One region of the Bradyrhizobium sp. 25ACV genome, then DNA from elsewhere that is predicted to be linked to it. Evidence: riboswitches for the same ligand, from Rfam matches in the RefSeq annotation. Region 1 holds a riboswitch; the other holds the start of a gene.
The links. A riboswitch is a leader RNA that binds a small molecule or an ion and turns the genes downstream of it on or off. The one in region 1 is predicted to bind glycine.
Positions count from the first base shown of each region.

Region 2: it holds a riboswitch for glycine, as region 1 does, so the genes downstream of both, gcvT (glycine cleavage system aminomethyltransferase GcvT) here and RAD04_RS06970 (D-amino acid dehydrogenase) in region 1, are expected to answer to the same signal.

Region 1 is NZ_JAVAYO010000002.1:699,924-715,284, reverse strand. It holds gene RAD04_RS07015 (CobW family GTP-binding protein) at 1-21, opposite strand, end outside; gene RAD04_RS07010 (RidA family protein) at 25-492, opposite strand; gene RAD04_RS07005 (GntR family transcriptional regulator) at 519-1,259, opposite strand; gene RAD04_RS07000 (isochorismatase family protein) at 1,516-2,505, opposite strand; gene RAD04_RS06995 (2-hydroxymuconate tautomerase) at 2,502-2,702, opposite strand; gene RAD04_RS06990 (resolvase) at 2,702-3,406, opposite strand; gene RAD04_RS06985 (dihydroorotase) at 3,385-4,731, opposite strand; gene RAD04_RS06980 (dipicolinate synthase subunit DpsA) at 4,728-5,618, opposite strand; gene RAD04_RS06975 (NAD/NADP octopine/nopaline dehydrogenase family protein) at 5,615-6,703, opposite strand; gene RAD04_RS06970 (D-amino acid dehydrogenase) at 6,839-8,104, opposite strand; glycine riboswitch at 8,251-8,353, opposite strand; gene RAD04_RS06965 (amidohydrolase family protein) at 8,405-9,823, opposite strand; gene RAD04_RS06960 (M24 family metallopeptidase) at 9,964-11,142, opposite strand; gene RAD04_RS06955 (mandelate racemase/muconate lactonizing enzyme family protein) at 11,179-12,339, opposite strand; gene RAD04_RS06950 (hypothetical protein) at 12,409-12,813, shown strand; gene RAD04_RS06945 (aromatic ring-hydroxylating dioxygenase subunit alpha) at 13,027-14,046, shown strand; gene RAD04_RS06940 (PDR/VanB family oxidoreductase) at 14,375-15,340, opposite strand.
Region 2 is NZ_JAVAYO010000015.1:111,581-126,941, reverse strand. It holds gene RAD04_RS29485 (hypothetical protein) at 1-135, shown strand, start outside; gene gcvP (aminomethyl-transferring glycine dehydrogenase) at 285-3,152, opposite strand; gene gcvH (glycine cleavage system protein GcvH) at 3,170-3,538, opposite strand; gene gcvT (glycine cleavage system aminomethyltransferase GcvT) at 3,549-4,697, opposite strand; glycine riboswitch at 4,842-4,932, opposite strand; gene alaS (alanine--tRNA ligase) at 5,168-7,846, shown strand; gene RAD04_RS29460 (cyclic nucleotide-gated ion channel) at 7,851-9,077, shown strand; gene RAD04_RS29455 (DUF3455 domain-containing protein) at 9,082-9,582, opposite strand; gene RAD04_RS29450 (NADP-dependent isocitrate dehydrogenase) at 9,679-10,893, opposite strand; gene RAD04_RS29445 (TrmJ/YjtD family RNA methyltransferase) at 11,230-12,429, shown strand; gene RAD04_RS29440 (amidohydrolase) at 12,573-14,276, opposite strand; gene RAD04_RS29435 (DUF1254 domain-containing protein) at 14,535-15,361, shown strand, end outside.

The DNA of each region.
Region 1 (15,361 bases):
GGAGGGAGCGGCGGGCTGCATGATTCAGATGACCTCGAATATTGCGTCGACCTCGACCGGAACGTTGCGGGGCAATGAGCTGCAGCCGACCGCCGCGCGAGCGTGGCGTCCTGCCTCGCCAAACACCTCCACCATCAGGTCAGACGCGCCATTGATGACCTTGGGATGATCTTTGAAGTCCGGCTCGGCATTGACAAAGCCGCCCAGCCGAATGACCCCGACCACCCTGTCGAGATTGCCGTCCAATGCCTGCTTGAGCTGAGCAAGAATATTGATTGCACAAAGACGCGCAGCTTTTTGGCCTTCCTCCACGGAGAAGTTCGAGCCGAGCTTACCGATGTACTTGTCCTTGCCGCCCTCGCTAGGGACCTGCCCGGAGATGTAGATCTGGCTACCCAGTCTGCGCGCGGGAACGTAGTTGGCGCTTGGAGACGTCGTTGCGGGCAGGTTGATTCCCAGTTGGGCCAGTTTTTGTTCGATCTTTGCTTCCATGGCGCGGTACTCCGGATCTCGGGTTCTCAGTCATCGAATTGCAGTTCCATTCCTTGCGCGAAGGGGAGCTCGGCTCCCTGCGAGCCGGCTATGCTGAGCAAGGCCCGGCAAGTCGTCCGGATGTCCTGGATCGTCCCGCGTTTGACCGCTATTGGGTTGCCCTCCTTCAGCCCCGCCAGAATGTCCTCGTGATGAGATGCACTCCAGGGCTTCGAGGGGATCAGTAACGACATGTACATGGTCGGCCCGAACTGCAACCACAGCGACTCGATCAAGAGCATGAGCGTCTCGGATTCGCTCGCCTGGTAGAGCGTGAAATGAAATTTCTGGTTGAAGGAAAGGCAGTTCAGAATGTCACGCTTGGCGATCGCCTGAAGCAACTGCTTATTGATGGACGTCAGGCCGCTAAGGAGCGCAGGCGAAGCTTTCTTGGCGGCGAGCTCGGCTGCCGTACCTTCAAGCAGTTCACGCACTGAAAAGATATCGCTCAGCTTCTCAGCGCTCAGCCTCGGCACGCGTACCGAGCCCCCCTTGGTTTCTTCCAAGGCATTCGCCGCCACGAGCTGGCTCAGCACTTCACGAACCGGCATGGGGCTGGTTCCGAGCCCTGCCGCCAACTTGCGCAAACTCATGACCTGGCCGGGAACAAACGCCCCGACCATCAGCCCTCTGCGCATATAGCTCAGCACACGTTCGTAGATGTGCCCCCGCTGCCGCTTGCCTTCTTCGTTGCCATTTACGGCAACTTCCGTTTTCTCCGTCCGCATCTCCCGCCTCTCTTTTATTAGGGCGTCGCTCCGCGACTCCCGAGATACTCGAGGACACCGAGACCATTCTTCGAGAACGACTTCGCGGTCCACATCCTTGTGATCTCATATCGTGATCATTAGTGGATTTGGAAGTAAGCGGCAACCGCATCGTGAAGCAGTAGCGCCACAAATCGGCATCCTCAGGTTTCTTTGACCTGCCGATTGGCACAAGAGCGTTGCCTTGGGGCGGCTGTGCGGGCATGCACAGCCGCCCTTAGGCGGTTATGCCGACCTGATACAGCTCGACCTTGGTTCCATCCGGGTCGGCGATGTAGATCGTCAGCCCATATGGTCCGTCGTGCAACCCATTGTAGTAGTGCACGCCCGCCTTTTTCAACTTTGCATCGAGCGCCCGAACGTCGTTGACCTCAAAGGCGATGTGGTCGAGCTGGCGATGGTCGGCGGCCTTGCCATTGATCAGAGCAATGCCCTGGTGGAAGGCAACGAACGGCCGGCCATCCGCAAGCGGTTTGGCCGGCCTGATCGTGAAACCGAGCTGCTTGGTATAGAAGGCGACCGATTTGTCGATATCGTTGACCATGATGAGCTGGTGGCCGTAGTTTGTCACGCGCGGCTTCGCCTGTTCGCCGATCCAGTCGAGAATTTCTGAGGATGGCGCGATCTCGCAGAAGTACTGCTTCCAGACCTGCTTGGCGGTTGCTTCCCAATCGGCATTGACGCCCGATACGCAATCATCAACAGCGATCACATCAAAATCGCGGAGGTAGGCTTCGCGGATCGTCGTCTCAACGCAGGCATTTGTGGTTGCACCGGTGATGAACAAGTGCTGCGTCCCCAGCATCTTCAACATCATCTCCAGTCGAGTTTCGTAGAAGGCGCCGAAGCGGTGCTTGCGGATCACGAAGGAAGGATTGAACTCGGCCAACGGCTTGAGCTCTTCAATGATCTCTTCATCCCAGGTGCCGGCGAGCGCGGACACCTGCTTGCGCCGGGCGGTGTGACCAAGCAGCTTCTTTTTGGCGCGATTCTTGTCGACGGCAAAATGCTCCTGCATCGTCCAAATGACGGGGATGCCCGCCTCCTGACACTGCTTGATCAACTTTGCCAACGGCGGAACGATTGAGGAAAGGCGCTTGGTGTCGACACCGGAAATGCCGAGCGTGCCCTTTTCATGAATGAAGGCATTCTGAAGGTCGATGACCAGGAGCGCCGACTTGCGATAGTCGAGGGACTCTAAGCTCATTTCTTGTTTTCCTCCATATCGATACCCAGCACGCCGGCACGGCCCCAGCTATCCTTCGCTGTCTCATGGATCACCACATGCAGATGGTCGGGCTTGCAGGCAGCCTCTTCGACCATTGCCTTGGTGATGGCTTTTACAAGCCTGCGCTTCTGATCGACGGTGCGACCTTCCCACATTTCGACGACGACAAATGGCATTAGCTCTCTCCTTCCTTCTCGGCCCGCCGAGCGCCGGATGCCCAAGTGGGCGCGGCGGTCGCGAAGCCCGTAACCAGATCATTGCTCGCCCGATCGACACCGCTGAGTAGCCACAGCGGACGGTTGGTATAGTTGATCAAAACCTGCTCCTCCATGCATGCGCGGTGCGCAGAATGCCTCGGGTCTCGGTCGAAGTGACTTGTGGCCGGCATCAGCCGAATGACGTAGATTGGCTCAGACGGATTGAACATCTCGAGCACGTTCTTTTCGATGTCGTTCAGACCGATCGCCAGCAGTCCCGGATCAACTCGGCCAATGGGCAACAACACGATCGCCCCCGCGAAAGGCTCAACCGGCCAATAGCGACCTTCCCGCCCCTTGTGCAGGAAGTCGGCATAGCTGCGCACTTCCGTGAACAGCTCGCTGTCCCACAAGATGATGTCCTGCCCCAGGATGCCGCGCGCGGCATCGACGACACGTTGGCTCTCGCAGAGGTCCAGAAAGATCCAGGGGTCCGTCAAGCCGATCGCATGTCCCCATGGGTTGTGGATTCCGGACAATCTCTCCTGACGGACCGTGGTCTTGCGCGCTACGATACCGGCGACAGCTTCACTCACCGACATTTGGGCCGGCATGAGCGATTCTCGGCCTGCCAACTCCAGTTGGTGGAAGTCCATGCCACTCATGACGGCAGGGTCACGCATCGACCGCGACCGTAGTGGTTGTCAGCGACGGAACCGTTTTCATAGATAACGTCACCGCGCGCAACGGTCATCACCGGCCAACCCTTGAGCGTCCATCCCTCATAGATGCAGGTGCCCTTGCCGGTGTGCTTGACCGTGCGCTGCTCGTCGAGATCGACCAGCACAAGGTCCGCGTCGAAGCCAACGTCGATATGGCCCTTGCGCGGCCAGAGCCCGAAGCGTCGCGCAGGGTTGAAAGAGTTGAGCTCGACAAGCCGGGACAGCGGCAAACCGCGCTGATGAACGCCGAAATGAAGCATCAGCGACAGCTCCCAGGGAAAGCTCACCACACCTGGGAATTCGGTCCAAAGATCCTCCAGCTTCTTGGGCAGGAACGGCACGTGGTCCGTGCCGAGGCTGTAGACCGAGCCGTTCATGACGCCCTGCCAAAGCCCCTCGAGCTCGTTCCGGTCGCGCAACGGCGGCGATATCTTCGCCCGCATGTCGAGATCTTCGTCGTAGCACGTGCGGGTGAGGTAATGAGGACAGGTCTCGACCGTCACGCGGACGCCACGCGCCTGGGCCTCGGCGGCGAGTACCGGACCCATGCCGACGGAGGTGTGGACCAGATGAAGCGAGCAGCCGGTCTTCTCGGCAAGGAAGAGCATGCGACGGATGGTTTCCACTTCGCAGAAGGCCGGGCGGGATTCCGTGTATGCGCCGAGATCCTGACGGCCGGTGGCCGCGATCTCCTTTTTGATCCAGGATGCGATCTGGGTGTTCTCGCAGTGAACGTTGATCACACCGCCGGGAACCTTCGACAAGATGCGCATCGCGGCGTAGACCCAGCCGTCGGTCGCCGGCACGATGCCGATCGGATTGTCCGGCTCGTAGCCGAAATAGCATTTGAAGGATTTGACGCCGGTCTTGGCGATGACTTCCGGAATCTCGGCGATATGTTCCTCGCGCTGGATCCCGAAATGAAAGCCGAAGTCGATGACCGAGTTCTCCTCGCCGATCGCTTTGCGCTCCGCGTAGAACGGCAGATAGGACTCCTTGAGATTGCGGATATAGAGCAGCGCCGTCGTCACGCCGCCGGAGGCCGCGGCGGCTGTCTCGGTGCGCATGTCCTCAGCGAAGGGAAACTTCACGCCCAGATGGCAGTGCGGGTCGATCAAGCCCGGCATCAACACCCGCCCCTCGGCGTCGATGGTGCGCTTGGCCTCCGGAAAAACTTCGTCAGCACCGGTCAGGACGATCTTGCCGTCCTTCACCGCAACACCGCCGTGGAATTCTCCGTCGTGGCGAACCACTCGCGCGTTCTTTATGACCAGATCCGCCTTCATTGTCTTTGCTCCAGTATTCCCTCGATACGCCGGCTGATGCCGGTCCACTGGCTGCGGCCGACGGTGATCGGTGCACGGGCGCCCATGCCGCGCGCCCAGATGGCCTTCAGCCCAAGTTCCGCTGCGGCATCCCGGTCGATCGTTCCGGGAGGCGCGGCGACGTCGACCAGCAGCGCGTGTTTGGGCAGCAGAACCAATTGGTCGCGCTCGAGCAATCGCTTTGGAGCGCTGCCGATAACGATGTCCATGCGAGGCAGACTTGCAGGCAATTGTTCGAGCGTCAGCGCCTCGGCGCCTGTCGCGTGGGCGGCTGCGCGCTGAACCGGGTTGCGCGCAGCGACGTGAACATGAGCCCCGAGCCCAACCAGCGTCCGCGTCAGAAGCGAGCCGATGGTGCCTTGGCCAACCAGGCAAATGTTGGACTTGTGGATGGTGATCTGCGTGTTCTCGATGATCACCTTCAATACCCCCTCGACGATCGCCGGCCCGCGCAACAGCATGAGGTCGACGTCCCATTCGTACTCGTGCAGCGCGATGCCAAGCGCCTTGCAATGGGCCTTTAGATTGTCGTCTGCCCAACCGAGTATGATGTTGCCGGGCCGCCTCATGCCGGCCAACTTCTCGCGCGTCGGAATGATCTTTTGCGGACACTTTGGCGCAAAGAGTGCGCCCTCCGCGCTGATGCCCGGAATCGGAAACAGCGCTATGTCGGCGCCCTTCAATGCGTCGGCTGCATCGGCAGCATGATAGACACCTTCGATGCCCCCGTCAGGCCAGGGGAAACCGTAGGCTCGAACGGCGGCTCCAGCCCGCACGGCACAGCGAGCGATCTCCTGTTCACGCGCGTCGCCGGCTACGATTGCGATGACCGTATTCTGCCAACTCATGGGGCCCTTACCTTCTCAATGAGCTGATCCCTGGACATGCCGGTGATGCCCATTGCTTCTGCAGTCCGCCCACCGATCCGATAGTCCGTTCCGACCGCAGCCTGCGCCAGGCGATAGAGCGATGTCGCGACGGGCACGTTGACGTTGGCGATCTGCGCAAACTCCAGGAAGGGTAGCAGGCCGTGGCCGAAATCCTCCTTGTAGTAGCGATATTCGAGCGAGTCCGGCCCCTTGATACGACGATTGGCCTCACCGCCCGCGATTGCCGCGCGGTAATCGGTAACGTCAACCACGTCAGCCTCCACCGTGCCGAGCAACTTCATCTCTTCAATCAAATTCGGCAATTCATGCCCGAATGCCCGGGCGACCGCCAAGCGCTCGTCGTCCAATTGCCGCATGACCCGGGCGACCCCGGGCGTCATGGCATCGACATAGAAAGTGAAGTTGCCGCCGGTCGCCTCGACCCAGGCGGCTCCCAGCACCGCGCCGGGGGGATGCAGGACCATGTTCACGTTGGAGAGGTCGGAGGCGATAACGTCACGAACGGGCGTGACGCCTGGATACAATTTTGCAGCAATCTCCAGCGCCTCCGCTCCTCCCCTGAGAGCGGCAGCCTTCAGTTGCTTCGCCCGACCGCTAATGGTGACGCCGTCAGGACGATATTTGCGCGCGACGTACGTAAGGGTCGAGAACTCAACCACCGGCGGCACTGACCGCCCGGTGCGGGAATAGGCCTCGGCGAATTCCAGCGCCCCGCCGGTGTGGCCGGGGTTAAGCACGACCGGTTTGTTCGACGGCCAACCGACTGCTGCGAGTGCGTTGGCTATGGCCGAGTGCGAGAAAGTCGGCAGGACCACGACCGCCACGTCGACTCCGGAGATGGCCGACTTGAGATCCGTCGAAATCAGGGTAGGCTTTGCAACTCCTTCGCCGAGCTTGCCGTCGAATGCAACGCCGCCGAGCTTGATGTGCGGTTCAAGCGTTTCGGCCGAACGCGCCCAGAAATGAACGGAGTGGCCTGCGAGAACCAATTCTGCGACCGAAGCCGCGCCCCCTGCTCCTCCTCCGAGTACCGCAACCTTCATTCTTTTCTCCGCAGATCGAAGCGCAAATCGCGCCACCCGAGAGCCAGCTTTGATCACAGTTTATGATCACAACTGTGATTGTCAAGCCGAAGAATTGCTCGCCCGCCGCATGCGAGCAATCCATGATCGGATGGCCTACGTTGCCAGTCGGAGGCGATCCGTGATGCCAAGTTCGAACTCGGTGGCAAGGCAATCGGCAACCATCTCTGCGGTTGCGGCCGAGAGCGTCCACCCCAGGTGGCCGTGGCCAGTGTTGTAGAAAACGCCCGGTATCCTTCCCCTGCCGACCCGCGGCATCATGTTCGGCATCATCGGACGCAACCCGGCCCAGGACACGACGCGGTTGGTATCGACCGAAGGAAACAGCGTTCGCGTCCAGTCAACCAGCGGCTTGATGCGGTCTTGGCGAATGTCGCGGTTCATGCCGTTGAACTCTGCCGTTCCGGCGACGCGAAAGCGCGCAGCGCCCAATCGACTGGTAACGATCTTGGCGCCATCATCGAGCAGGCTGACCCAAGGCGCAGCTTTCTGGCTCTGCTCGTCGTCAAGGTGCACGGTGATCGAATAGCCCTTGACAGGGTAAACGTTGAGCCGGTCGCCGAGCATCGCCGCGAGGTCGCGGCTTGCGGGACCGGCGCATATGACGACACTGTCGGCATCGATCTCATTGACACGAGCGCCGCCTGAAGGCTCGTCACACCCATACTGGATGCGGAAAACTTCGTCCCGAGCGATCTGCCTCACAGTGGCGTCAAAGACGAAACGCACGCCACGTCTCTCGCATGCCTTGGCGAGACCGCAAACGAACTTGTGGATGTCTCCGGTGGAATCCGACGGGGTATAGAAACCTCCGAAGAAGTCGCCATGCAGCGTCGGCTCGATCGACTTCACCTCTGCGGCCGTCACTGGACGACGGTCCAGGCCCCCCTCCACGAGAATGGTATTGACCTTCAGCGCGTGTTGGAAACTCTGCTTATCCCGATAGAAGTGAAGGATGCCGCGCCGCTCGTGGTCGAAGTCGATGCCCTCGCGCTCGGCAATGGCGAAGAGATGCTTGCGTGCGGCGATGGCAAGCCGTGTGGTCTCAATTGTGTTGTCGCGATAGTTCTTGATGTTGAAGATGAATTCGCCAAGCCAGGAATATTTGTGCCAGGTCGGCGCTGGATTCATGAGGAGCGGTGCATCGCGCCTCAACATCCAACTCACTCCCTTGAAGACGGTCGACCAGCTATTCCAGACCTCCGCATTGCTTGCGGAAAGTTGGCCGCCATTGGCGAACGATGTCTCCATGCCCGCGTAGCGCTGACGCTCGATCACCGTAACGGTATGGCCGCGGTTGAGAAGGGCATAGGCGGTGGTGACGCCGGTGATACCGGCGCCGATGACGACAACATGTGGCATTTCACTCTCCGCGATCGAAGTTGGGAGCGGGCCGAGGCCCGCGGTTTGTCCCCAATCTGTCGCTGTACCTGAGAGATTAACCGCCACGGCTCGGCCGGTACGGTGGTCCCCTTCGGTGGACACTCGAAGTGCCACTCTCCAGATCGTTCAGCTGCATGGTCCCTTTTGCCTGAGAGTTTCCTGGGGGTTGCTCCTTCGGCGCCGGCCAACACCGTCACGACGGCGACCGATCTCTCCCATGCAGCCTATTGAACGCGATAGGTTCTTCTCTCCTGCGCCTCCGCAGCTAGAGCCGGCTCGTTAATTGCCGACGTCGTAAAGAGTCGTGGTCGTCTCGACCGCTTCGTCATGCAGACCAGCGCGCTCGACCGCCGCAGCAGCCAGTTGCCGGGCTTTGCGCCGAATCTGCGGCTCGTCAACCCCCTGCACCTTGCCGTCGACATATGACGGCTTCCCATCGACCCAAGTCTGCACGATCGAAGCGGTCGATGCAGAGAATACCAAAGCTTGCAGTGGATCGTAGAACGGCGTCCATTCGACGTGGTCCAGGTCGAAGAGGACGAAATCGGCCTTCTTGCCGATTTCCAGCGAACCGATCTCGTCGTCCCACATCAACGCCTTCGCACCTTCGATGGTCGCGGCGCGTAGTGCTTGTCGTGCAGTGAATATGTCCGGTTGCAAGCGGGCGTCCTTGAACATGCCGGCGACGAGCAGCATTTGCCGCATCAGGTTCATGTTGCCGGCCGCCGACACGCCATCGGTGCCGAGGCCGACTTTAACGCCGGCCTTCACCATCTCCGGATATTTGCCGATCGCGGTTGCACCCTTCCCCAACTTGAATGACGAGCACGGGCAGAAGGCGACGCTGGCGCCACGCTCGGCGAGCAGACGGACCTCTTCGTCGGAAACGGCCGCGCCGTGAGCGATGACCAGGTTCTTTCCTATGCCTCCGGCCCGATCGATACGCGTGATGGGCCAGCAGCCATATTTTTTCTCGCAAACCCTCGCCTCCTCGATCGAGGTTGCGAGATGATAGGTCGTGCCGACGCCCAACCTCTCAGCCAGTTTCACCGCTCCAACGTGGAGTTCGAGGCTACACGGCTCCTTGCCTTCGATATTGACCCAGCAACGCGCACGGCCGTCGAGGGCGCCGTTGTAGCGAACGACACAATCCTCGAGCACCTTGAGTGCGGCCTCGGCGTTCGGGAAGAAATGATGATCCACCATTTCCTGGGTCCATCCGCGGGGGAGCTCGGGCGGTGGATTGTCGGCCGCGTGCCGCCCGGTGATGCCGCGAATGCTGACCTTTTCCATCGCGCGAACGACGATGCCGGGATCGTATTGCGATCCCATGTCGAGAAAACACGTGGTGCCACAACGCAGCATCTCGGTGATGCCCAGCAGCGCACCCCAATATTCGTCTTCTTCGGTGATGTGAGCGTAAAAGGGCTTAGCCCAGTGGAACACCCAGGCCCGGGTGTTGAGATTGTCCGGGAAGACTGCGCGCGACAGCGTCTCCGAAAGATGAACGTGGCTGTCGACGAAGCCCGGGCAGACACCGAGCATCCTGCCATCGATCACCTTGTCAAAAGTGACGCTTTTTTGCCGCGCGGCCACGTCATCGGCCGGACCGATATCCGAGATGCGGTCGTTCTCGACCACGAGACTGGCGTTGCGCACGACCGTGTCGTTCTTGTCGACCGTGAAGGCGAAGTTCAAGTCCTTGATTAGCGTGCGCATGCCTCTTCACCCAATTCTCTGCCATCACGACCGCCCCACCTGACTGCCGCACCATAACGCCGGGCAGTTTCGTGCGACCTTTAACCAAGCGAACAGCTCCTCTTCGCTTGGAGCCTCCGTCAAGCGACGGCGGCCCTGCGCACGGCCCCGCTTTTCCTGGCCGTACCCACGGGAATCAACCGGTCGGTGTCGGCATAGTCGGAAAGCAGTTCCGACCCATTGGCGGTCACCAGCAGCATATCCTTGTTCTGCATGCCGAAGCCATGGCCGGTGTCATAGCAAAGCGGCTCGAAACCAAGCACCATGTTCGCCTCGAGCGGCGCGTCGGTGCCCGGCTTGCCCAGCACCGGCGTCAGTCCAAGGTAGGGATCTTCGTGCAGGTGCAGGCCAATACCGTGGCCCACGAACGAGATCGGCGGCAGATCGAGCTTGGCGAGCTTCGCAATGAACGCATCGTAGATATTGCGACAGCTCGCGCCCGGCTTCACTTTCTCCATGATTTCGTATTTGCATTCGACCAGATGCGCCCAGATCTTCTCGGCCATGGGCGGTGCCTCGCCGACGATCGCGGTTCGGCAGACGCCAGCCTGATACCCGTCGATGACGGAGAATATCTCCACGCGGCAGACGTCCCCCCGCTTCAAGACGCGCTCCGACGGGCCGACGTTGGGCAAGACGCTGCGCTCGCCGGTCGCCACGATCATCAGCTTGAAGTGATCGGCGCCGAGAGCATAGACATTGCGGGTCAGGTGGCCGGCGATGTCCATTTCGGAATTGCCCTCGTCGACCACAGAGAGAGTATCGGTAATGGCCTGGTCGGCAATACGGGAAAGTTTGCGCAAAAGCGCAATCTCCTCCGAGGTCTTGATTTGGCGAAGTCGCGCCAGGATCGGCTCGGCACGCTCGAACTTTGCGGCCGGCATGGCCGCGAGCAGCCGGGCAAAATCCCCCGCCGGCAGGTAGTCCATTTCGAGTCCAATGCGAGCCTGAGCAAGTCCGAGCCCCGCGAGTTGATCGGCGAGCACAAGCATGGGATCGTCTGAGAATTCCGCCCAGATGCGCGTCGGCACGTCCGGCTGGCGACGCTTGATCGTCGATGCCTCCATATCGACGCCGAACAATGCCGAGCGGCCGTCGGCAGTGACGATGGTCATTGCATGGCGGTGACGGATGAGTGGTTGCGAGGGGACCACGAACCCCGCAGTATACGAAAAATTTTCAGGCGAAGAGCAGATGATGGCATCCAGCCCATGCTGAGACATTGACTTGACTTGTTTCGCGACGATTTCCGCCCGCATGACCGCTCCTGTTTTTCCAACTTCTTTGCTGCGCGCTTAATCTCGCACGCGGTACTTTTCGATCTTCGTCTGGTCGACCTCGATACCCATTCCCGGTCCGGATGGCACGACGATTGCGCCATCTGCGACCTTCATGGGTTCTACGAGCAGATCGTCCTTGTAGTAGATGCCGGCAACCTGACCGTGCTGGAACTCCGCCGGCGTCGAAATCGGAATGACGCAGGACAGGGTCACGGAGGGTGAGGCTGCGGCGAGTTGGACGTTGGCGAGATTCCCGATCCCGGTCTCGATCGACCCGTTGACGTTACAGATGATGCCGGCCGCCCGGCACACCGCCCCGACCTCCATGGCTTTGTAGAGACCACCAGCCTTTGTCGTGTAGATGGACACGATTTGGATGCCGCCGGACCGAACGATCTGGATCGAATCATGCGCATTCCAGGCCGACTCGTCGGCCATGACGGGTGCGTCGATGCGGCGACCAACCTCGGCAATGCGCTCGATGCCCATGACGGGCTGCTCGACATATTTCAGTCGATTCTTCTCCATCCGACGAACGACTTGAACGGCCTCGCCAGGCGTCTTGTAGCCTTCGTTGGCGTCCACGCAGATTTCGACGGCATTGCCGGCGACTTCGCGAACGGCATCGACCATCGCAACGTCGCGATCCGGATCGACCCCGATCTTCACCTTGATGGTTCGCACCCCCTCCTGGACCAGCTTTGCGACCTCAACGCGAGCCTCTTCGATCGAGATCAAGCCGATCGAATGGGTAACGGGCACACGATCGCGCGCTTTGCCGCCGAGCAGGGTACTGACGGGAACATCGAGCCAACGACCGGCAAGGTCATAGGCGGCGAACTCGACGGCAGCCTTGGAATAGGGGTAGCCCCTGATGACCGCGTCCATTCGTGCATGCAGTTCGGCGATATTACCGAGCTCGACGCCGACAATCGCGGGAGCCAGATACGTGTCGATCACGACACGCGTGATCAAAGCGGATTCGCCGAAATACCGACCGAACTCGCCACCCCAGTCCTTGAGAGCTGGCGCTTCGCCCCAACCAACGCGACCGTCGCTGTCGGTCATCTTGACGATGACGTATCGGCCGATCACCTCGGTCAGACCTGCCCATTTGTGCTCGCGCCGCGTCGGCAATTGGACAATCAACGTTTCGACGGATTTGATCGTGGGCAAATGGGCCTGCCTTATTTCGTTTGGGTTTCGCGCTCAGTTTGCTATGGGTCGAAACCAAGATCATCTATCGTGATCACACTTTATGATCATAATATGGGCCGGTCAAGTGTCGTAGCGGCATCGCGGATTGCGCGGGTGCTGAAGACCCGCGGGTCAGAGGAGGAAAAATTGACGATCGTCGAAGCAACAAACTACTTCGCCAAGCAGGATCAGGCGCCGGTAGTGCTCCAACAGCGCCGCCAGGCAAGCGGCATCCGGCGCGAACTCGGCCTGGAGCCCGGCGAAATCCTTGTCTTGCGTGAGGGAAATGGACCCGACGTCAGATGGGAGTGCAGATTTCCCTCTCGCGCAGCATACGAGGCCGATATGGCAGCTCGAGCCGGCTCAGAGGCGTTTGTTCAAGCACGCCGGGTGATGCACACGCTGGTGGAACGGTTCGAGCGACACGTCTATGAAGTCGACGACAGCCGCTAAGATGCCGGGGATCCACGCGCCTCAGCGTTAGCGAGGATGCAGAGCCCATTGGCGGATCTCGATCTCCCCTCCTTGGCATCGTGAAGGGCCGCTCAATCGGCGAACTATCGGAGATCCCGATAGTTTGCATTGAAAATGCTGATTTTTAAAACCGCTCTAATGGTGAGAGTTTCCTCCGACAGCCGTCCGACAGAACGGAGCAAAGAGGAGCCAATGTCATTCATCCAGAACACCTGGTACGCCGCGGCATGGTCGCGTGAAATCACACGCAGCTTGCTGTCACGAACCATCGCCAACGAGAGCATTGTCTTCTACCGCAAGGAAGCCGGAGATGTCGCCGCGCTTACTGATCGGTGCCCGCATCGCTTTGTCCCGCTTCACCTCGGGAAGCTCAAAGGCGACATCGTCGAGTGCGCCTACCACGGACTGTGCTTCGATCCGAGCGGCGCATGTACCCTCAATCCACATGGCGATGGCGCGATCCCGAGGGCAGCCAAAGTCAAGAGCTACAAGGTCGTGGAGAAACATGACGTCGCGTGGGTTTGGCTTGGAGACGCAAGCAAGGCCGACGAGTCCTTGATCGCGGACTTCAGTGTTCTGACAAACCCGAAGTTTCGCACGGTCAGTAGCTACCTCCACGTCCAGGCAAATTATCAGCTGGTTTCTGACAACCTGCTCGATTTGAGCCATGGGCAGTACCTTCATCCGATGTTCAAGAATGCGGAGGGGCCGCCCAAATTCGAGGCCGAAAAGGAACCGCAACCCAATGAAGTCTGGGCGAAATTCTCGCGTCCTAATCAACTGCCGAACAAGTATTTTCAGATGCTGGGGTTTCCAGGGGACCAGCGTGGCGACCATCGCAACTTCATGCGTTGGAACGCTCCCTCGCTCCTTCTGCTTGACGTCGGCATGACGGGCGTCAACAGGCCGGTAGAAGAAGGCCTTTCAATTCCAACGTCTCACCTGCTCACTCCGGAAACAGAAACGTCGACACATTACTTCTGGGCTATGTCGCGCGATTTCCGCCAGGATGAAGATGACCTCAGCCAAGAATTGCTAAAGGCCGGCGTGGCTCTCTTCGACGACGAAGACAAGCCGGTCATCGAGGCTCAGCAGCGCATGGTGAACACCCAGGACTTGATGTCGCTCAAGCCCGTTCTTCTACAGACCGACGGCCCGGCGGTCAGGGCACGGCGGATCGTGGAGGCTCAGCTCAAAGCCGAGCAGTCGTAAGGCATAGCGTTTGACACCTGATCGCCAGACAAAGGGCGACGAGTTTCTCAAGCTACTCAGCAAGCAAGGTCGATCGTTTCCGCTGGCAGACCGGGCGTCTGCCCCTCCCTGACTTGGCCGCCGCATCAGATCGGCGGCTTTTTTTTTGCATCGCGCAGCGTGAGAGCCAGCTTACTGTGGCAAGGGCGGGCCATGCGGGCGTCTGTTACAGTTGAACTGACACCTCACTATCAGCGCCAAATGCGCCATGTGCGGCTGCCATATCGGCCGGTCATCGAAGGGTACGATGGCGCAGGCGGATTGACTCGAACGCGCGATCCGGACTCGGCTAGACGTCGAGAATCAGTTCCTCGGACAAAGACCGAGAACAACAAATTGCGATCCTGTCGTTCATTTGTTTCTCGGCGTCGGTCTGAAAGGAATCCCTGTGCTCAGGTCGTCCCGCGAGGACTCTCGTAAGGCACGTTCCACAGATTCCCTGTTCGCAGGAAAGCTCGACGCTAATTCCATTCTCCTCGAGGACCGATGCGATCGATTTGTCGCCGGGCACAACAAGTCGTTGGCCGCTTCGTGAAGCCACAACCGTGAACGACGCCCCGCCCTTCACGTCGCCAGCGGAGAAGCTTTCGGTGTGAATCCTCTCCTCAAGGCAGCCAGCCCTTCTCGCGGCAGAGACCGCAAAGTCTATGAAGCCTCTCGGTCCACATATGTAGATGCTCGTGCTGGAGCATACTCCGTTGAGATCCATGTCCGGCTGAAATCGCTGCTCCACCGGCCCGTCGTCAACGTGGAGCCGAAATCGGCCTGCGAACGGCGAGGCGGCGATTTCATCGACGAAGGGTGCACGATCCCGGGTCCGAACGCACAGGTGGAAGTCGAAATCGTTGCCGATCGTCTGAAGCCGATAGGCCATCGAGAGCAGCGGAGTGATTCCGATTCCCCCGGCGAGGAGGATCGCGCGCCCGCCATCCTCAACAAGCCCGAAATTGTTGCGCGGCCGTCCTATCTTAACGATCATTCCCTCGCGAAAGGTCTCGTGGATCGCCCTGGATCCCCCTCTCGAGCCCGGGTCGTTGAGTATTGCAAGTCTGTAATAGCCTGACTGGGAGGGGTCATTGCAAACAGAATACTGCCGAACGATCTTGTCGGAGACATGGACATCAACATGCGATCCGGCAGAAGCAGGCGGGAGTTCATTTGACGTTGCGGATTCGAGCTCGATGCTCACTATATCGCAAGCAACGTAGTGGACCCTGCGTATCCTTGTTTCCATCGTATGTCCTGGATCGACCATCGTTCAAATCCGACGCATGCC
Region 2 (15,361 bases), on a different contig from region 1:
GGCAAAGCGGTTCTGGAAGGTCGGGAGGATTTTCGCCGTCATAACCCGATTCGGCGCTGGTGGGGCGGTACGTTGCTGACCAACGATCGACTGTGGCGGTGGCGGGAGGAGAGTCGCTCGTTGATCGCGCCTTAGGTCAGGAGCCGTAGGGTGGGCAAAGGCGCGTAAGCGCCGTGCCCACGATCTTTCACGTCATGCAGAGGCGGTGGGCACGCTTCCGCCTTCGCTTTTCGAGCTACGGCGGACAAGTCGCTTTGCCCACCCTACGAGACCTCCGTCGTGGCCTACTCCGCAGCTTCCGCGTAATCGCTCACCGGCGGGCAGGAGCACACCAGGTTGCGATCGCCATAGACGTTGTCGACGCGGCCCACGGGGCACCAATATTTGTCGGCCCGCGAAGTGCCGGCGGGGAAGCAGCCCTCAGCGCGGGTGTAGGCGCGCTTCCAATCATCGTCCGCGATGTCGTGCACGGTGTGCGGAGCGTGGCGCAGCGGTGAGGCCTCGATCTTGAAACGGCCGGCCTCGACCTCGGCGATTTCTTTTCGGATCGCGATCATGGCATCACAAAAACGATCCAGCTCCGCCTTGGATTCCGATTCGGTCGGCTCGATCATCAGCGTGCCCGGCACCGGGAAGCTCATGGTCGGCGCGTGGAAGCCGTAATCGATCAGGCGCTTGGCGATGTCGTCGACCGTGACGCCGCTCGTATTCTTCAGCGGACGGGGATCGACGATGCATTCATGGGCGACGCGGCCCTTGGCGTTCTTGTAGAGCACCGGGAAATGCGGATCGAGGCGCGCGGCGATGTAATTGGCGTTGAGGATCGCGATCTCGGTGGCGCGCTTCAGGCCTTCACCGCCCATCATCAGGATGTAGATGTAGGAGATGGTGAGGATCGAGGCCGAACCGAACGGCGCGGCCGAGACCGGGCCGACCGGTGCGTCGCCTTGGGTCGCGGGGTGACCGGGAAGGAACGGCGCCAGATGCGCCTTCACGCCGATCGGGCCCATGCCGGGGCCGCCGCCGCCATGCGGGATGCAGAAGGTCTTGTGCAGATTGAGATGGCTGACATCGGCGCCGTAATCGCCGGGCCTGCTAAGGCCGACCTGCGCGTTGAGGTTGGCGCCGTCGAGATACACCTGGCCGCCATGGCCGTGCACGATGTCGCAGATCTCGCGGATGTGCTCCTCGAACACGCCGTGCGTCGAGGGATAGGTGATCATGACCGCGGCGAGGTCATTGGAATGCTTCTCGGCCTTGGCGCGGAGATCATTGACGTCGACGTCGCCGTTCTTCTCGCAGGCGACCACCACCACGTCCATGCCGACCATCGCGGCCGAGGCCGGATTGGTGCCGTGGGCGGAGGAGGGGATCAGGCAGATCTTGCGATGCGTCTCGCCACGCGCGGCATGGTAGCCACGGATCGCGAGCAAGCCGGCATATTCGCCCTGCGCGCCCGAGTTCGGCTGCAGCGAGATCGCATCATAGCCGGTGATGTCGCACAGCCATTTTTCCAGGCGCGCGAACAGCGCTTGATAGCCCTTGGCCTGCTCCCGCGGGACGAACGGATGCAGCGAGCCGAACTCCGGCCAGGTCAGCGGCATCATCTCGGTGGTCGCGTTCAGCTTCATGGTGCAGGATCCCAGCGGGATCATCGCACGGTCGAGCGCGAGGTCGCGGTCGCTGAGCTTGCGCATGTAACGCAGCATCTCGGTCTCCGAGCGATGCGCGTGGAAGACGGGATGGGTGAGGAAGGAGGTCGCGCGCTTCAGCGCCTCCGGCAGCGCCTCGCGTGTGGTCGCCTCTAACTCGGCATAGGCGAGCTTGCCGCCGAAGGCGCGCCAGACCGCTTCGATCGTCGCAGCCGTGGTGGCCTCGTCGAGCGCGATGCGCAAGCTGGTGGCGCCGACGCCGAGATTGATCTTCTCGGCCGCAGCGCGTGCGACGATTTCGGCGCGCTTGGCGCCGGCATCGACGCTGATCGTGTCGAAGAAATTTTCGCTATCAGGCGCGAAGCCGAGCTTGCGCAGGCCGCTGGCGAGCACGGCGGCGCGGCGATGCACATTGCGGGCGATCTGCGTCAGGCCTTCGGGGCCATGATAGACCGCGTACATCGAGGCGATCACGGCCAGCAGCACCTGCGCGGTGCAGATGTTCGAGGTCGCCTTCTCGCGGCGGATGTGCTGCTCGCGGGTCTGCAGCGCGAGCCGGTAGGCGGGCGCGCCGCGCGAATCCACGGAGAGGCCGACGATGCGGCCGGGCAGCGAACGCTTCAATGCATCGCGCACCGCCATATAGGCCGCGTGCGGTCCGCCATAACCCATCGGCACGCCAAAACGCTGCGCGGAGCCGATCGCGATGTCGGCGCCGAGCTCGCCGGGCGAGGCGAGCAGCGTCAGGGCCAGGAGATCGGCGGCAACGATCGCGAGCGCGCCCTTGGCCTTCAATGTTGCGATCGCGGGCCGGAGGTCGCGCACCGCGCCGGAAGAGCCCGGATATTGCAGCAGCGCGCCGAGCACGTCACTCCCAGCGAGATCGGTGAGGGGATCGCCGACGATCAGGGTCCAGCCCAGCGGCTCGGCGCGGGTGCGCATCACAGCGAGCGTCTGCGGATGCACGTCCTTGTCGACGAAGAAGGCCTGCGCCTTCACCTGCGAATGCCGTTCCGCGAGCGCCATCGCTTCGGCCGCGGCGGTGGCCTCGTCGAGCAGCGAGGCGTTGGCGACGTCGAGCCCGGTGAGGTCGCAGATCATAGTCTGGAAGTTGAGCAGCGCCTCCAGCCGCCCTTGGCTGATCTCGGGCTGGTAGGGCGTGTAGGCCGTGTACCAGGCCGGACTCTCAAGGATGTTGCGCTGGATCACCGCGGGCAAAATCGTGCCGGAATAGCCTTGGCCGATCAGCGAGGTGAAGACCTGGTTCTGGGCTGCGAGCTCGCCCATATGCGCGATCGCCTCGGTCTCGCTGAGCGGCTTGCCGAGATCGAGCGGGGCGGCCTGCCGGATCGAGGCCGGCAGCGTCTCCGCCATCAGGGCGTCGACGCTTCTAGCGCTGACGGTTTCGAGCATGGCGGTGACGTCACGCACTGAGGGGCCGATATGGCGGCGAACGAAACTGGCGGCGGCGTCGCCGTTGGTTTTGCGGTGCGCGGTCATCGCTTGCTCCATCGTCCTTAAGCCGTATGTGCCTTGTAGGCGGCTTCATCCATGAGGCCGCCGAGTTCGCCCTTGTCGGCCATCTTGATCTTGAAGAACCACGCCTTGCCTTGCGCATCCGAGTTCACCAGCGCCGGCTCGGCCGCGAGCTCGGCGTTGGTCTCGAGCACTTCGCCGGTCACGGGCGCGTACACGTCCGAGGCCGCCTTGACGGACTCAACCACGGCGGCGGCTTCCGCCTTCTTCAGGGTGCGGCCGACCTTGGGCAATTCGACGAACACGACGTCGCCGAGCTGCTGCTGGGCGTAGTCGGTAATGCCGACGGTGGCGACGTCGCCCTCGATGGCGAGCCATTCATGGTCGGAGGTGTACAGCGTCGTGGTCATTCTCGAATCCTCAGCGTTTGTAGGTGTTCTTGACGAAGGGCATCGCGGCGACCTGCACGGCTAAGCGCTGGCCCCGCACCTCGGCGAAGAGTTGTGTGCCGAGCGCGCTTTGGCTCGTGGGCACGTAGCCCATCGCGACCGGCGCATTCAGGCTTGGGCCGAAACCGCCCGACGTGACTTGTCCGATCGGCTCGCCGCCGGCGCTGTCAGCAAACAGCAGCGCGCCTTCGCGCACCGGTGCGCGTCCCTGGGCCAGCAGGCCGACCCGGCGGCGGGCCGCGCCGTTGTCGAAATGGGCGAGGATTTTTTCGGCACCGGGAAAGCCGCCGGCGCGCGCGCCGCCACTGCGGCGGGATTTCTGCACCGACCATTCCAGCGCGGCCTCGACCGGCGTCGTCATGGTGTCGATGTCGTGGCCGTACAGGCAGAGCCCGGCTTCCAGCCGCAGGCTGTCGCGGGCGCCCAGGCCGATCGGCAGCACATCGGTGTTTTCGAGCAGCGTTTTGGCGAGACGTTCGGCATCGGCTGCGGGAACCGAAATTTCAAAACCATCCTCGCCGGTGTAGCCGGAGCGTGAGACGAAACAGCCGAGGCCGGCCACCTTGCGGGGGCCGGAATCCATGAACTTCATGGCGGGCGCCTCTGCACACAATTTCGCCAGCACGGCCTCTGCCTTCGGCCCCTGCAGCGCAATCAGCGCGCGATCTGCGAGGGAATCGATGACGCAGTCTTCAGAGAGATTCGCGCGCAGATGCGCCTCGTCGGCGTCCTTGCAGGCGGCGTTGACGACCAGGAAGAGGTGATCGCCGAAATTAGCGACCATCAGGTCGTCCAGAATTCCGCCATCGGCGTTGGTGAACTGGGCGTAGCGCTGCCGTCCCGGCGCGATCGCCACGATGTCCTGCGGCACCAGCCGTTCCAGCGCGCGGGCGGCGTCCTCGACCCTGCCGGATTTCGGCCTGAGCGCGATCTGGCCCATATGGGAGACGTCGAACAGGCCGGCGGAGGTCCGGGTATGGAGGTGCTCCTTCAGCACGCCCGCGGGGTATTGCACGGGCATGTCATAGCCCGCGAACGGCACCATCTTGCCGCCCAGGGAGACATGAAGCCCATGAAGGGGCGTACGTTTCAGGGAATCTTGGTCGTCGTGCGCTAGCATCACAGGGGCCCTCGGCGGTTCCCCTGGGACGATTCCCTGAGGACACCGGTCGAAGCCCCATCTGTCGCTGTGCCTGAGAGTATTATCCCGTCGGCGGGTGCCATCCGGGTCTAAACCCGTCGGCGCCTCTTTCCAGATGCTGTCAAAGCCACGCGGTCCTTTTGCCTGAGAGTTTCCGGGGCGGTTGCTCCTTCGGCGCCGGCTGCCTAAAGCCGGTCTCTCCCGACGTGGCCGTACGATACAGATGGGTACAGACCACAGGGCGGCCAAGCCTGTCAACGCGTCCGCTTGCCCTATCAACGGGATTGCAAAGGGGATTGAGCGGCTGCGGCAACCCTCTGATCTCCTTGCACAGTTTCTGGACAGCGAAGCTGGCCTTGTCTAAAAGCGCTGTGGCCCGCAGATATCAGCCTTAACGTTTCGGTTTGGATGGCGAGAAAGCGGGTCCAAGCACACCCGATTGGATGAACATGAGCGGCGTCAACGAGATCAGGTCGACCTTTCTGAACTTCTTTGCCGAGAACGGCCACGAGATCGTGTCGTCCTCGCCATTGGTGCCGCGCAACGATCCGACGTTGATGTTCACCAATGCCGGCATGGTGCAGTTCAAGAACGTCTTCACCGGCGTCGAGAAGCGGCCGTATCAGCGCGCCACCACGTCGCAGAAATGCGTGCGCGCCGGCGGCAAGCACAACGACCTCGACAATGTCGGCTACACCGCGCGCCATCTCACCTTCTTCGAGATGCTCGGCAACTTCTCCTTCGGCGACTATTTCAAGGAGCGCGCGATCGAGCTCGCCTGGACGCTGATCACCAAGGATTTCGGGCTCAACAAGGACAAGCTGCTCGTCACGGTCTACCACACCGACGACGAGGCGCACGGGCTCTGGAAGAAGATCGCCGGCTTCTCCGACGACCGCATCATCCGCATCCCGACCTCGGACAATTTCTGGGCGATGGGCGACACCGGTCCGTGCGGCCCGTGCTCGGAGATCTTCATCGACCGCGGCGATCACATCTGGGGCGGCCCTCCGGGCTCGCCGGAAGAGGATGGCGATCGCTTCCTCGAATTCTGGAATCTCGTGTTCATGCAGTATGAGCAGGTGACGAAGGAGGAGCGCGTGGATCTGCCGCGTCCCTCGATCGACACCGGCATGGGCCTTGAGCGCATGGCCTGCATCATGCAGGGCGTCGACAGCGTGTTCGAGACCGATCTGTTCCGCCATTTGATCGATGCGGCCTCGTCCGCGCTCGGCAGCGGGCCGAACGAGCAGACCGTCGCCTCGTTCCGCGTCATCGCCGACCATCTGCGTTCCTCGGCCTTCCTGGTCGCGGACGGCGTGCTGCCCTCGAACGAGGGCCGCGGCTATGTGCTGCGCCGGATCATGCGCCGCGCGATGCGCCATGCGCAGCTGCTCGGCGCGAAAGAGCCGCTGATGCATCGGCTGGTCTGGGCGCTGGTCCGCGAGATGGGCCAAGCCTATCCCGACCTGATGCGTGCGGAAAATCTGATCGAGGAAACGCTACGGCTGGAAGAGACCCGCTTCCGCAAGACGCTGACCCGCGGCCTTGCCATCCTCGACGAGAAGAGCGCGTCCTTGAAAAAGGGCGACATGTTCGACGGCGACGTCGCCTTCACGCTGTATGACACCTACGGCTTCCCGCTCGACCTGACGCAAGACGCCCTGAAGTCGCGCGGCATCAGCGTCGACCAGGCTTCCTTCTCCGATGCGATGGAGCGGCAGAAGGCCAAGGCGCGCGAGTCCTGGAAGGGGTCCGGGGAAGCTGCGTCCGAGGCGATCTGGTTCCCGCTGCGCGAAAAGCTCGGGGCCACCGAATTCCTGGGCTACGAGACTGAGAGCGCTGAAGGCGTGGTGTCCGCGCTGGTGAAGGACGGTGCGGAGGTCGCCAGCCTGAAGGCCGGCGAGACCGGTGCGATCGTGCTGAACCAGACGCCGTTCTACGCGGAGTCGGGCGGCCAGGTCGGCGACATCGGCGTGCTCACGGGCGAGGGCGGCATCAAGTTCCGCGTCACCGACACGCAGAAGAAGCTCGGCGATTTCTTCGTGCATGTCGGCACGGTGGAGAGCGGCGAGCTGAAGCTCGGCACTGCGCTGCAGCTCGAGGTCGATCATTCCAGGCGCTCCTCGATCCGGGCTCATCATTCGGCGACGCATCTCATCCACGAGGCGCTGCGCCAGGTGCTCGGCGACCACATCGCTCAGCGCGGCTCGATGGTCGCGCCGGATCGCCTGCGCTTCGACTTCGTGCATCCGAAGCCGATCACGGCGGAGGAGCTGGCCCGCGTCGAGGACATCGCCAACGACGTGGTGCTGGAGAATGACGAGGTCACCACCCGCGTGATGGGCGTGGATGAAGCCCGCGAAGCCGGAGCGCGTGCGCTGTTCGGCGAGAAATACGGCGACGAGGTCCGCGTCGTCTCCATGGGCAGGACCGCGCGCGAGCGCGGCGCCAACGCGCTCGGCTGGTCGGTCGAGCTTTGCGGCGGCACCCATGTGCGGCGCACCGGCGACATCGGCCTGATCACGCTCACCGGCGAGAGCGCGGTTGCTTCGGGCGTGCGCCGTATCGAGGCGCTGACCGGCAATTATGCGCGCAGGCACGCCAACGAGACCATGGCGCTGGCCAAGACCGCGGCGAACGAGCTGCGCACGTCGCTCGACGACGTCCCGGCGCGCATCACCGCGCTGATGGAGGAGCGCAAGAAGCTCGAGCGCGAGCTCTCCGAGGCCCGCAAGAAGCTGGCGATGGGCGGCGGCGCTGCGGCCAGCAATGGCGCAGCCAGCGGCGTGCGCGAGGTCGGCAACGTCAAGCTGATGGCGCGCGCGGTCGAGGGCATCGAGATGAAGGATCTCAAGAGCCTCGCCGACGACGGCAAGAAGCAGATCGGCTCCGGCGTCGTCGCCATCGTCGGCGTCACCGAGGACGGCAAGGCCGGCATCGTGGTCGGCGTCACCGCGGACCTCACCTCGCGCTTCAACGCGGTCAACCTCGTGCGTGTCGCCTCCGAGGCGCTCGGCGGCAAGGGCGGCGGTGGCCGGCCGGACATGGCGCAGGCCGGCGGCCCTGATGGCGCCAAGGCGACCGAGGCGCTGAGCGCGATCGAAAAAGCGATGGCGGGCGCGTGAGGCCGTGCGCCCCGTTCCGCGAGGACGTGGCTCAGCCGATCCGAACTTGAGGGATCGCCTCTACGAACTGCTGGAGCACGATCCGCTGGCTTATTCAGCCGGGTCGCGCTTCATCCAGATCATCATCGGCGTCATCGTGCTCAATGTGGCCGCGATGATCCTCGCCTCGGTGCCGGAGCTGGACGCGCAGTTCGGCACGGTGTTCTCGGCCATCACCATCCTGTCCGTGATCGTGTTCGCGCTGGAATATGCCGCACGTCTCTGGACCGTGGCGGGCCACACCCAGCGCAAGGGCTCCTCGCTGTCCGACCGGCTCGGCTACGCCTTCTCGGCGCTCGGCATCATCGACCTCATGGCGTTCCTGCCCGCGGCAATCGTGCTCGCCGCCGGCCGGCACGCGACACTGGCGGCGCTCGGCGTGCTGCCGTTCTTCAAGCTGATACGGTACTCGCCGGCGATGCGCTCGCTGCTCGCGGCTGTCCATGCCGAGCGGCGGGCGCTGATCGGCTGCGTCGTCATCCTGATCGGCGCGGTCTTGACGTTCGCCTCGCTGCTCTACGCCATCGAGCGCGACGTGCAGCCCAGCAAGCTCGGCACCATTCCGGATGCGATGTGGTGGGCGATCGTGACGCTCGGCACCGTCGGCTATGGCGACGTCGTGCCGGTGACGCCGCTCGGCAAGCTGGTCTCCACCTTCGCCATCATCAGCGGCTTCGCCATGATCGCGCTGCCGGTCGCGATCATCTCCACCGCCTTTGCCGAAGAGGTGAAGCGGCGCGATTTCGTCGTCACCTGGGGCATGCTGGCGCGGGTGCCGCTGTTCTCGCATCTGTCGGCCGCGGAGATCGCCGACATCATGCGGCTGTTGCGGGCGCGCACCATCGAGCAGGGCGAGATCCTGGTGCGGCGGGGCGATGTGGCCTCGTCGATGTATTTCATCACCGCGGGCGAGGTCGAGATCGCGCTGCCGAGCCAGCATGTGCACCTCACGGACGGCACCTTCTTCGGCGAGATCGCGCTGCTGCACAAAACAAAACGCAGCGGCACGGTGATGGCGACGCGCAAGACGCGCCTTTTGGTGCTCGATGCCCAGGATTTTCACGCCTTGATCGCGCGCATGCCGACGCTCGCCGACCACGTCCACACCACCGCCAAGGCGAGACTCGCCGACACCGGCGACCTCGCCGTTGCCGAGCTCGCACAGGCGGAGAAGGACGACCCCGACCGCTGAGCGGTCAACCTTTCTTCAGGAAGACGTAGACGGCCGAGTAGGGCACGCTCCTGAATTCGCCGGCTTTCTCGCAGGCACCGTCCAGCTTGCCACCCTGGGTGCTCACGCGCTGCACGGTGGTAACGGGCGTCAGCACGCCGCTGCCGCGGCGGGCCGTAACTTCCAGCTTCAGCCAGGGGATATCGGCCGCGGTGGTGCCCGGCGCGTTTCCGATCGCCTTACCGACGACGGCGCTGCCGTCGGCGTGCTCCCAGTTCGGTCCGGCATAGTGCCGGCCGATCGTCTTGCCGTCCGAGAGAAGCGTCGCGATCGGCTCGCGGAAGCTCCAGGCGAGCTTGCCCTCAGCGCCGGCCTTGCACTCATAGACCTGCGCACCCTCGGCGTGGACGCTGAGCACGACGCTCTCGCCTGATACGGCGATGGCCTCGGGAAGCGGCTCGGCAGCTCCGGCCGGTCCGATCAGGGCTGCGAGCAGCATGGTGGGGCCGGCAAGCTTGATGAACATGGTGGCATCTCCGCGCAAGGTCTCAAAAAGAAACGGGCCGCGCTGTTGCGCGGCCCGTGATGATGTCTGGCCCAGTCGGGCGAAATTGCGGTCGGCTCAGGCCGCCAGCTCCTTGGTGAGGTTTTCCGCGACCTTGTCGAGGAAGCCGGTGGTCGAGAGCCAGCGCTGGTCGGCGCCGACCAGCAGCGCGAGGTCCTTGGTCATGTAGCCGGCCTCGACGGTGTCGACGCAGACCTTCTCCAGCGTGTTGGCGAACTTGGCGAGCTCGGCATTGTTGTCGAGCTTGGCGCGGTGCGACAGGCCGCGGGTCCAGGCGAAGATCGAGGCGATCGAGTTGGTCGAGGTCTCCTTGCCCTTCTGGTGCTCGCGATAGTGGCGGGTCACGGTGCCGTGGGCGGCTTCGGCTTCCACGGTCTTGCCGTCGGGGGTGAGCAGCACCGAGGTCATGAGGCCGAGCGAGCCGTAGCCCTGTGCGACCGTGTCGGACTGCACGTCGCCGTCGTAGTTCTTACAGGCCCAGACATAGCCGCCGGACCATTTCAGCGCCGAGGCCACCATGTCGTCGATCAGGCGGTGCTCGTAGGTCAGGCCCTTGGCCTCGAATTCCTTCTTGAACTCGCGGTCGTAGATGTCCTGGAAGATGTCCTTGAAGCGACCGTCGTAGACCTTCAGAATCGTGTTCTTGGTCGAGAGATAGACCGGATAGTTGCGCAGCAGGCCGTAATTGAGCGAGGCGCGGGCGAAGTCGATGATGGAGTCGTCGAGATTGTACATTCCCATCGCGACGCCGGCGTCGGGAGACTTGAACACTTCCTTCTCGATGACGGTGCCGTCCTCGCCGACGAACTTCATCGACAGGGTGCCCTTGCCGGGGAACTTGAAGTCGGTGGCGCGGTACTGGTCGCCATAGGCATGGCGGCCGATGATGATCGGCTTGGTCCAGCCGGGAACCAGGCGGGGCACGTTCTTGCAGATGATCGGCTCGCGGAAGATCACGCCGCCGAGGATGTTGCGGATGGTGCCGTTCGGCGACTTCCACATCTGCTTGAGGTTGAACTCCTTCACCCGGGCCTCGTCAGGGGTGATGGTGGCGCACTTGACGCCGACGCCGACCTTCTTGATGGCTTCGGCGGCGTCGATGGTGACCTGATCGTTGGTGTGGTCGCGGTATTCCATGCCCAGGTCGAAATACATCAGTTCGACATCCAGGAACGGGTTGATCAGCTTGTCCTTGATGTACTGCCAGATGATCCGGGTCATCTCGTCGCCATCGAGCTCGACGACGGGATTGGATACCTTGATTTTTGCCATGATCGGGGAAGCCTCTTGGGAACGGCGCTTTTGGCGCGCCACGGGAATATCCGCCGCCTCTTAGCACCGCCGCGCGGCGGGCGAAAGCCAAGGGATTATGCACTTTTAGCCGATCCAGCTTGCCCGGATGGGGGGCGGGCGACGGCCCCCGGCGGGGCGGCCTGAGGCTTCAGAAGAGATTCAAAAGTCGATTCTAACCCCGTTATTTTCCTTGAGAATTCTGTCAGGACAGGCAAACGACAGGCGGCAGGGCGGCGCCGACCGGCGGCCGGTTTGAATCAATTCCTGAAGAGCGCCCTGGCAAGGCCTTGAGAACCAGAGTGAAAGCGAAACGAAATGTCGGGGACTGACAAGAGCAAGGCGGGTTTGTCCCTCGACGGTCCCATCGTCATCCTGGTCGAGCCGCAGCTGGGCGAAAACATCGGCATGGCCGCGCGCGCCATGGGGAATTTTGCCCTTGGCGCCTTGCGCATCGTCAACCCCAGGGACGGCTGGCCCAACATCGCCGCCCAGCGCGCCGCCGCCGGCGCCGACCATATTCTGGAAAAGGTCGAATTGTTCGGCACGGTCGAAGACGCCGTCGCCGATCTCGATCTGCTGTTCGCCACCACCGCGCGCCCCCACGACCAGGCCAAGCCGGTGGTCGGGCCGGAGGAAGCTGCCAGCGAGATCGCGGGTCACGTCGCGACCGGCGGCAGGTGCGGTATCCTGTTCGGCCGCGAGCGCTGGGGGCTGACCAACGAGGAGGTCGGGCTCTCCAACCGCATCATCACCTTCCCGGTCAATCCGGGCTTCGCCTCGCTCAACCTCGCCCAGGCCGTGCTGCTGGTCGGCTATGAATGGTTCAAGCGAGCGACCTCGGGCGAGCTGCCGCACGCCATGCCGGAGCGCTCCGAGCGCGCCTCGCAGCACCAGATGCAGGCGTTCTTCGACAACCTCATCCGCGAGCTCGACAAGGTGGAATTTTTGCGCCCGGCCGAGAAGCGCGACACCATGCTGGTGAACCTGCGCAACATCTTTAGCCGCATGGAGCCGACCAAGCAGGACATGCACACCCTGCACGGGGTGATCATGGCGATCGCCGAGGGACGCAAGGGCCCGGCCAAGGGCGGCGTGCTCGATGGCGAGCAGGCGACGCGCCTGCGCGCGCTTTTGGCCGAGCACGGGCAAGGCGGCGGCGTGCCCGACAGCGGCTCGACCGTGCGGGGCCTTGCCCGTCTGCTCCGCCGCAACCCGACCGATGCCGAGCGTCTGCTCTGGCAGGCGCTGACCCGTGATCGCCGCTTCGCAGGTGGGTTCAAGCGCCAGACCCCGGTCGGCCGCCACATCCCGGACTTCGTCTCGTTCCCGCATCGGATCGCGATCGAACTGGTCAATCCCGGCGAGGGCGAGGCGATTGCGGCGGACCGCGCGTCGCGGCGGAGCTGGCTCGAGGCGCGGGATTATCGGGTGCTCGACATTCGTGCCGCGGATGTGGAGCGGGATCTCGAGGCGGAGCTGGCGCGGCTGCAGGGGATGATCGAGCAAGCGATGTAGGTGCCGTAAGGCATAGCTCTCGTAGGGTGGGCAAAGCGAAGCGTGCCCACCATCTCTCGCTGATCATCAAGAGAAGGTGGGCACGGCGCCTACGCGCCTTTGCCCACCCTACGGCACTTCCTGCTGGTCGGCAGCGGATGACGTCAGCGCTGAAACACGACCTTGCCGCCCACGAGCGTCAGGTCCACCTTGATGTCCTTGATCTGCTCCTCCGGCACGACCGTGTAGTCAGCGGAGAGCACCACGATGTCCGCAAGCTTTCCGGGCTCAATAGTCCCTTTGCGCGCTTCATCGAACGTGTAGCGCGAGGCTGCGCTGCTGTAGAGTCGCAGGGCCTGCTCGCGCGTAATGGCTTCTGCCGCGCCGTAGACGTTTCCGTTGGGGTCCTTCCTGGTCACCATGATGTACATGTTGAGGAAGGGGTTGATCGGGTTGACGGGAAAGTCCGTCCCGGCGCCGAGACTATTGAGCCCCATTTTTTCGATTAACGTCCTGGTCGGTACGGCGCGATCAGCGGTCGCTTTCCCGAGAAATCGTTCGACGGTCGCTGCCTTATCCCACATGAAAGCGTTCTGGAAATCGACACGGGCCCCCAGCTTTTGCGCACGCTCCATCTGTTCTGGCCGGATCAGGCTGGCGTGAATGAGGACGAAGCGACGGTCTCGGATCGATTTCTCCATATCCGCTGCCTCGAACGCATCGAGCACCTGGTCGATACCAAGGTCACCCACCACGTGGACACCGACCCGCCAGTCATATCGGTGGCAGATGGAGATGAGTTGCTTCAATCGCTCAGGTGTCTGCTGCGCAACGCCATGATAGTTGTCGTGTGAATCGGGATACACCTCGCGCATGAGCGCTGTCTTCAGCGTCATGCCGCCGTCGTAGAAGATCTTGATTCCCGCGAACTTCAGCCAATCGTCGCCAAAGCCTGAAGAGGCCCCATTGCCTGCCATGATCGCTTCCCACGCGGTCAGATCGGCCGGAGGCTCTGGTCGAAACATCACGCCGGTGCGCAATGTGGCTTTCCCGGATGCGACATGCTTCTGCAGCATGCGAATATCGCGCGCCTCTGTCGCGCCTTCGACCACGCTCGTGATACCGAAGCTGTTCAGCACACCTTCGGCAATCGTGAATTGCCGCATCTCATCGTCTTCTGTCCAGGGCGGCACCGCCTTCTCGACCCGATCGATCGCCGTCTCCACCAGCACGCCGGTCAATTCACCGGCCGCGTCGCGCTCAAACTTTCCCCCGCTCGGATCCGCGGTGGTCTTGTCGATTCCGACCCGCTGTAGAGCCATGCTGTTCGCCATCGAGAAATGCCCGACGGTGCGAAGATAGACCGGGTTGTCTGGAGCAACGCTATCGATCTCCTGCCTGGTCAGATATCGCTTCTCGGCCAATTGTGAAGGCGGATGCCATGCGCCACCTACGATCCACTCGCCCGGCTTCTTCTTCGCCGCGAATGCCTTGATGGCCTCGAGCGCTTCCGCGACCGTCTTGGCTCGGCCCATGATGACGACATAGTCGCCAAGACCAGCGGCCTTGAAGTGAGCGTGCGTATCGATCAATCCGGGGATGACGGTCTTCCCAGCCACATCGAGCACGCGGGTCCGAGCACCGGCGAGCGACCTCATCGAAGCACTGGTGCCGGTTGCGATGATCTTTCCATCCGCGACGGCCACGGCCTCCGTGATCGTCGATCGCTCATCCAGCGTCAGAACCTTTCCGTTGATGAGGACCAGGTCAGGCCCGTTGAGCTCCGGCTGCTGCGCCTCAACATTTGCGACGCCAGCGAACCACGTGCCCGCGGCAACGATTGCAAATGCCATCAACTTGCGAACCATCACGTCCCCCTGGATCTTGTTTTTTCTGGACGAAGATCTTCAAGGGTATCTTTGATCAAACACGGGTTCAACGCTTCTCAAGGCCTGCAGCGTCCACATGTTGGGCAAAGCGAAGCGTGCCCACGACGTCGATCAACTACGCCGCAGCAGACACGGTGGGCACGGCGCTGCGCGCCTTTGCCACCCGCGCCATTGATGCATGTCAAAGAACGTGGAACCCCGCCCGTTACGCTTTTGAGGCAACAGAGAGGGTTCGATATGTCAATCAGCCGTCGCCAAGCACTTGCCGCCTTCAGCGCCGCCGTGTCGGCGCTTGCGATTTCCCGAGCCGCCCGCGCCGATTTTGATGGTCTTGTTGTCAGGGCCGTGGAGGGCGGCGAAGATTTCTGGCTCGCCCAGGACGCCTATATCTACGGATACCCGCTTGTGACGATGGAGATGACCCGCCGAGTCATGACGAACGTTGCGGCAGTGGAGGGCACGCATGGGCCGATGGGGCAGTTCGTCAAGTTGCGCAAGTACCCTGATGCCAGCTTCAGGGATGTCACGGCACCGAATGCCGACACGCTCTACACGACGGCCTGGATCGACGTGGGAGATGAGCCCTGGGTCCTGAGTATGCCTGATATGAAGGACCGCTATTTCCTGTTTCCGATGCTGGACGGCTGGACCAATGTCTTCCAGGTGCCCGGCAAGCGCACCACCGGCACCAGGGCGCAGACCTATGCGATCACCGGCCCGGGCTGGAAGGGAACGCTTCCCGCCGGCGTCAAGGAATACAAATCACCCACGAGCATGGTGTGGATTCTGGGCCGCATCTACTGCACCGGCACACCGGAGGATTATGCGGCCGTGCACGCCGCGCAGGACGAGTTCAAGATCGTCCCTCTCAGCGCATATGGCAAGTCGTACACGCCTCCAGCGGGAAAGGTCGATGCGTCGATCGACACGAAGACGGCGGTGCGCGACCAGGTCAACCGCCTGGACGCCGCGGCCTATTTCACCCTTCTCGCGCAGTTGATGAAGCGCAATCCGCCGGCCGCCGCCGACGCGGCCGAGGTCGCCAAATTCGCGAAGATCGGTCT